Regions from separate parts of the Actinomadura chokoriensis genome, predicted to be linked through region 1. Evidence: riboswitches for the same ligand, from Rfam matches in the RefSeq annotation. Region 1 holds a riboswitch; the other holds the start of a gene.
The links. Region 1 has a riboswitch for glycine ahead of gcvP (aminomethyl-transferring glycine dehydrogenase). Riboswitches for the same ligand answer to the same signal wherever they lie in the genome.
Positions count from the first base shown of each region.

Region 2: it holds a riboswitch for glycine, as region 1 does, so the genes downstream of both, gcvT (glycine cleavage system aminomethyltransferase GcvT) here and gcvP (aminomethyl-transferring glycine dehydrogenase) in region 1, are expected to answer to the same signal.

Region 1 covers NZ_BAAAMW010000007.1:30,953-34,348, reverse strand. Annotated here, with positions in the region: gene gcvP (aminomethyl-transferring glycine dehydrogenase) at 1-1,444, opposite strand, end outside; glycine riboswitch at 1,504-1,615, opposite strand; glycine riboswitch at 1,616-1,710, opposite strand; gene ABFX46_RS17035 (lysylphosphatidylglycerol synthase transmembrane domain-containing protein) at 1,982-3,396, shown strand, end outside.
Region 2 covers NZ_BAAAMW010000001.1:436,276-439,671, forward strand. Annotated here, with positions in the region: gene ABFX46_RS02070 (M50 family metallopeptidase) at 1-963, opposite strand, end outside; gene ABFX46_RS02075 (hypothetical protein) at 1,213-1,551, shown strand; glycine riboswitch at 1,602-1,697, shown strand; glycine riboswitch at 1,702-1,790, shown strand; gene gcvT (glycine cleavage system aminomethyltransferase GcvT) at 1,864-3,000, shown strand; gene gcvH (glycine cleavage system protein GcvH) at 3,014-3,396, shown strand, end outside.

The DNA of each region.
Region 1 (3,396 bases):
CGGTCTCGGAGCGGTGCGCGTGGAAGACCGGGTGGGTCAGGTAGGGGCTCTCGCGGCGCAGCGCGTCCGGGATCGCCTCGGCGGCGGTCTCCGCGGGGGCGGCGCCGAACGCCGCCAGGACGGCGGTGACGTGCTCGGGCAGCGTGGTCTCGTCGCAGGCGATCCCGACCCGGTCGGGGCCGTCCGGGCGCAGGTTGATCCCGCGCTCGCGGGCGGCGGCGACGACCTCGGCGGCCCGGCCGGGCACGCGGGCGAGGACGGTGTCGAAGAACGCGCCGTGCACGACCTCCACGCCGGCGGCGCGCAGCCCCGCGGCGATCTCGGCGGCGCGGCGGTGGGCGCGCTGCGCGATCGCGGCCAGCCCCTCGGGGCCGTGGTACACCGCGTACATGCTCGCCATCACGGCGAGGAGCACCTGGGCGGTGCAGATGTTGCTGGTGGCCTTCTCGCGGCGGATGTGCTGCTCGCGGGTCTGCAGCGCCAGCCGGTAGGCGGTCGCGCCGTCCGCGTCGACCGACACGCCGACGAGCCGTCCGGGCAGCTGCCGCTGGATGCCCTCGCCGACCGCCATGTAGCCGGCGTGCGGGCCGCCGAACCCGTAGGGGACGCCGAACCGCTGCGCGGACCCCACGGCGATGTCGGCGCCGGACTCCCCCGGCGGGCGCAGCAGCGTCAGCGCGAGCAGGTCCGCGGCCACGACGGCCTTGGCGCCGCGCTCGTGCGCCTGCGCGATGACCGGCGCGAGGTCGCGGACGGCCCCGGACGCGCCCGGGTACTGGAGCAGCACGCCGAAGAAGTCGCCGTCCGGCAGCCCGCCGGACAGGTCGGCGGTGACCACCTCGATGCCGAGCGGGACCGCGCGGGTCCGGACGACCTCGATCGTCTGCGGCAGCGCGTCGGCGTCGACGAGGAACGCCCCCGGCTCCCTGCGCTTGGACACGCGGTGCGCGAGCGCCATCCCCTCGGCGGCGGCGGTGCCCTCGTCCAGCATGGAGGCGTTCGCGACGGGCAGCCCGGTCAGGTCGGCGACCACCGTCTGGAAGTTCAGCAGCGCCTCGAGCCGGCCCTGCGAGATCTCCGGCTGGTAGGGCGTGTAGGCGGTGTACCAGCCGGGGTTCTCCAGGACGTTCCGCATGATCACGCCGGGCGTGGTCGTCCCGTGGTAGCCGAGCCCGATCATGGACGTCAGCACGGTGTTGCGGGACGCGAGCTCGCGGAGCCGGTCCAGCGCCGCGGTCTCGCTCAGCGCGGGCGGCAGGCCGAGCGGGCGGGCGGTGCGGATCGCGGCGGGGACCGCGGCGTCGATCAGCGCCTCGGCGCCGGAGTAGCCGATGGCGGCCAGCATCCGGGCCTGCTCGTCCGGGCCGGGGCCGATGTGCCGGTCGGCGAACGCCGAACGCGGATGCTGCGGCGCGGCCACGGGCGCGAAGAACTGGGCGGTCATGGAGGGCCTCCTGGCTGCTGCGGTCGCTCAGGTCCGCCGCCGGCACGGGCCGGCGGCAGGTCTCCCCCTCTGTCATCGGCACCTGAGAGCTTCACCCGCGCGGCGGGGTTTCCCCTTCGGTGAGCCGCCCTTCCCCGGCTGCGGGGATCGACGCCTGCTTTCCAGAGGTGCCTCGCCCGAGCGGTCCTTTTGCCTGAGAGGTTCCGGGGAGGTTGCCCCTTCGGCGCCCCACGCTGGCCGCGTGGGGTCTCTCCCGCACAGGGTCGACGGCATGTCCTAGGCGAAACCCTACCCAAAACCGGCTCCGGGCCGTCGTCCCGCCCCGGACACGGGTGCCGCCGCCGCCCTCCCCCGGGTCGTACCGGCCGGTACGATGTGCACACTCACCTGGGACAAGACGGACCTCGGGCCACGGGGGCGGAGATGGGGCTGCGGGGTGCACGCGCGACCGGCCGGACGCCGGCCCGGCACTCGACGCCGCGCCGCCGCTTCTGGGACGCTGATCACGATGACGGACGGTCGGGGCGGCGGTACGGCGTGACACAGACCCGCGACGGCATGGTGCGCCCGCGGCACGGCGCGACCGCCGGCGTGCCCGTCGACGAGCCCGCCCAGCCGGACCGGATCCGGCGGCCCGCCGACGCGATCAGGTTCGCCGGCTCGGTGGTGGGGCTGGCCGCGGTGATGCTGCTGGTGTCGATCGCGCAGCAGACCACGCACGGGTTGCAGACCGACATCGCGCAGGGCACCGCGCACGCGCCGCGGCTGCTGCTGACGCTGGCGACGCTGGTGTCCAGCTTCGGGGTGCTGGCGGTGCCGATCGCGTTCGCGGTCGAGCGGCTGTTCCACAAGGACGGGACGCGGGTCGCGATCGCGCTGCTGGCCGCCGTGATCGCGTTCGGCATCACCGTCGGGCTGGACGACCTGGTGGTGCGGGCGGCGCCCGGCGGCGTCCTCGACTCGCTGATCTGGGGCGGCACCGAGACCGCGCCCGTGCACACCGACATCGCGCCGGTCATCGCGTTCGTCAGCGCGGTCGGGATGGCGGGCCGCGCCCGCTGGCAGGCCGCGACCTGGACCATGATCGGGCTGGCGGCGCTGACCGGGCTGACCGCGTCCTACGCCTCCGTCGCCGCGCTCGCGGCCACCTACCTCCTCGGCCGCGCCATCGGCCACGGCACCCTGTACGCCGTCGGCACCCCGAACCCGCGCCCGACCGGGGCGGCGGTCGTCGCGTCGCTGGAGCGGCTCGGGCTGCGGCCGAAGCGGGGCGCGCGGCTGGACGAGCCGTCCGACGACACCGAGGACGGACGCCGCTACGGCGTCGTCCTGGCCTCGGGCGCCGCCGCCGGGTACGGCCCCCGCCCGCCGCTCGGCCGGAGCGCCCACGGCGAGTGGGACCTGGAGGTCCGCGTCCTGGACCGCGACCAGCAGACCGCCGGGCTGCTGTACCGGATCTGGCGGCTGCTGCGGCTGCGCGCCACCACGACCGGGCGCACGCTGCGGTCGCTGCGCCGGTCGCTGGAGCAGGAGTCGCTGATGGCGTACGCGGTGGACGCGGCGGGCGTCCGCACCCCGCGGCTCATCGGCACCTGCGAGGTCGGCACGGAGGCGGCGCTGCTGGCCTACGAGCGCGTGCCGGGGCGGCGGCTCGGCGACGTCCCGGACGAGGAGATCACCGACGATCTGCTGACCGACGTCTGGCGGCAGTTCCGGTCGCTGCAGGCGGGACGGCTCGCGCACCGGCGGCTGGAGGGCGGCGCGCTGCTCATCGGCGAGGACGGCCTCGCCTACGTCACCGACCTGCGCGCCGGCGAGACGGCGGCGGGCGACCTCGCGCTGCGGCTCGACCTGGCGCAGCTCCTCACCACGCTGGCGCTGCGGACCGGGCCGGAGCGGGCGGTGCGGACCGCCGCGGCCGTGCTGGGCGAGGAGGCCCTCGGCGCCGCGGT
Region 2 (3,396 bases), on a different contig from region 1:
GACGCCGACCGGGCCGTTCGGGTCGCGCTTCTCATCGCTGAACGCGGCGTTCCAGACGCCGACCATCTTCTGCGGCATCCGCACCAGCGCGCCCGTGGTGCGCGCGGTCAGGTCGACCATCGTGCTCGCGACCGCGCCCGGGCCCTGCCGCTCCATCGCCTGGATCGGGGTGATGCCGAGGAACCCGACGTTGACCACCTTGTCGTGGTCCTTGAGGTCGTACATCTGGTTGCGGGTGATCGGGACGTTCAGCTTCACGTCCTGCCCACCGCGCTCGACGGTCATCGGGACCGTCCTGCCGCCGTTGTCGCGGATCAGGACCTGCAGCTTCTCGTAGTCGCCGTCGATCTTCCTGCCGTCGAACGCCACGATCCGGTCGCCGGCCTTGAGCCCGGCCTGCGCGGCCGGCGTCGGCTTCGCGTCCTTCGGGCACTCCGTCGTCTGGGACTGGCTGGCGGGCACCATGCATTCGAGGACCTCGCCGATGACCGGCTGCGACCGCATCGTGCCGATCCCCATCAGCAGGATCGCGAAGAACATCACCGAGAGCACCAGGTTCATCGCCGGGCCGCCGAACATGATGAGCAGCTTCTGCCACCACTTCTTGGCGTAGAAGACGCGGTCCTCGTCGCCGGGGCGGATCTCCTCCAGTGCGGCGCCGCGCGCCGACTCGATGAGGCCCTGCCACGGACCGGTGCTGATCTGCCGGACCTGCCCGGGGGCGTCGCCCTTGCGCGGCGGCAGCATCCCGATCATGCGGATGTAGCCGCCGAGCGGGATCCACTTGACGCCGTACTCGGTCTCGCCCTTGCGCTTGGACCACATGGTCGGGCCGAAGCCGACCATGAACTGGGTCGTCCGCACCTTGAAGAGCTTGGCGAAGGAGAAGTGGCCGAGCTCGTGCAGCGCGATGGACACCAGCAGGCCGAAGAACAGGATCAGCATCCCTGCCAGGTAGACCATCCGGCAATGCCCCTCAGCTCGGTGCACCCGCGCTCACCGCGGGTGATCTCGATGACCAAAACAGAGTACGCGAACGGCCCCGGTTCGGTTGAAGTCAACGCGTGGACGCGGCATCCCGGGCGCCTGCGAGCCCCCTTTGAGGCAGGGTGCTAAATCGTGCGCGCGTCATTGGCACGTGCCTGAATAGCCGGGCACCGCCCCACCCGCGCATCATGGGCCGATCTCACCCCCTGAGCACGGAGGTCCCCTGTGAAGCGCGGTCACGTAGGCGTGCTGGTGCTCGTGCTGGCGCTGAGCGGATGCGGCGGCTCCGACGGCGGGGACGCGGGCGCGTCGCCGCCGCCCTCACCGGCCGCCTCAGCACCGGCCTCGGCGCCGCCCGGCACGGCGCCCGGCAATACCGCCGCGACGCCGGTGCCCGAGGTGTCGCGGGCGACCGAGAGGTTCAACAACTGCATGCACGAGCAGGGGGTCGAGCTGCCGAGCCCGAACCCGTCGACCACGCCCGACAAGCAGGACCTCGAAAAGATCAAGGCGGCCCTGCGGGCGTGCGTGAAGTCGATGTCGGCGTCGCCGCCGGCGGGCTGACGGAGGGTGGTCGCAGGGCGGGGGCCGCTGCTAGATTGGCGGCCAGCCGACGACCCCGTGCGGGAGAGTCCCACGCAGCCGGTGTGGGACGCCGAAGGAGCAAATCCTCCCCGGAACCTCTCAGGCCCACGGACCGCACGGGTCAGGCGACCTCTGGAAAGCGGGGACCCGGTCCCCCGCCGAAGGTGAAAACCCGCCGCCCGGCGGCGGGTGAAGCTCTCAGGCGCAGATGACAGAGGGGGAGGCACCGCGACGCCCGGTGCGCGAGTGGGACGATGGACCACGCGCGCCCGCGACGAAGGAGCCGAACCGATGTCCGCCGACCCGTCCGCCGACCCGAAGACCACGCCGCTGCACGACGTCCACCGGGACCTCGGCGCGACCATGGTCGACTTCGCCGGGTACCTGATGCCGCTGCGCTACAAGAGCGAGACCGCCGAGCACGAGGCCGTCCGCACCGGCGCGGGGCTGTTCGACCTGTCGCACATGGGAGAGATCTTCCTGTCCGGGCCGGGCGCCGGTGCCGCGCTCGACTACGCGCTGGTCGGGAACCTGTCCTCGATGCCGGTCGGCAAGGCCCGCTACACGATGATCTGCGCGCCCGACGGTGGCGTCCTCGACGACCTGATCGTCTACCGGCTCGCCGACCGGGGGGTGGCGGGGCGTAGCCATGGGGGCGAAACACAGACCTTCATGGTCGTCGCGAACGCGGCGAACACCGCCGTCGTCCGGGACGCGCTGGTCGAGCGGGCCGCCGGCTACGAGGCCGCCGTCGACGACCGCACCGACGCCTACGGGCTGATCGCCCTGCAGGGCCCCCGCGCCCAGGAGATCCTCGAAGGCTTCACCGACGCGCCGGTCGCCGACCTCAAGTACTACGCCGTCCTCGCCGAACGCGTCGCGGGCGTCGACACCCTGATCGCCCGCACCGGCTACACGGGCGAGGACGGCTTCGAGCTCTTCGCGGACGCCTCCGACACCGCCGCGCTGTGGCGCGCGTTCGCCGCCGTGGACGGGGTCGTCCCGGCGGGGCTCGCAGCGCGCGACTCGCTGCGCCTCGAAGCGGGCATGCCGCTGTACGGCAACGAGCTGACCGCCGAGACGACGCCGTTCGAGGCGGGCCTCGGCCGGGTCGTGAAGCTGGACAAGGCCGTCGATTTCGTGGGCAAGACCACCCTGGCGGCGCAGGCGCAGACCCCGCCGGGCCGTAGGCTCGTGGGGCTGGTCGCGCGCGGGCGTCGCGCGCCGCGGAAGGGGTACCAGGTCGTCACGTCCGGCGGCACGCCGTGCGGGATCGTGACGAGCGGCGCCCCTTCCCCCACACTGGGCAGGCCGATCGCCCTGGCCTACCTCGACAGCGGCGTCGAGGACACGTCCCTGGCCGTGGACGTCCGCGGCCGCCCCGAGCCGGTGGACGTGGTCGACCTGCCCTTCTACAAGCGTTCCTGAAAGAGAGAGAATCGTGAGCGTTCCGGAGCAGCTCCGCTACAGCGAAGAGCACGAGTGGGTGTCCGGCCTCGGCGGCGAGGACGGCATCGTCACCGTCGGCATCACCGCGCACGCCGCCGACGCCCTCGGAGAGATCGTCTACCTCGAGTTGCAGCCGTCGGAGGGCGACACCGTCGAGGCGGGCGAGCCGTGCGGCGAGGTCGAGTCCACCAAGTCGGTCAGCGACCTGTACTCCCCGGTCAGCGGCGAGATCACCGCGATCAACGCCGCCGTGGTGGACGAGCCGAAGGTCATCAACGACGACCCGTACGGCGAGGGCTGGATCTTCAAGGTGCGGATCTCCGACGAGCCGGGCGACCTGCTCGACTCGGCCGCCTACGAGAAGCTGATCGAGGA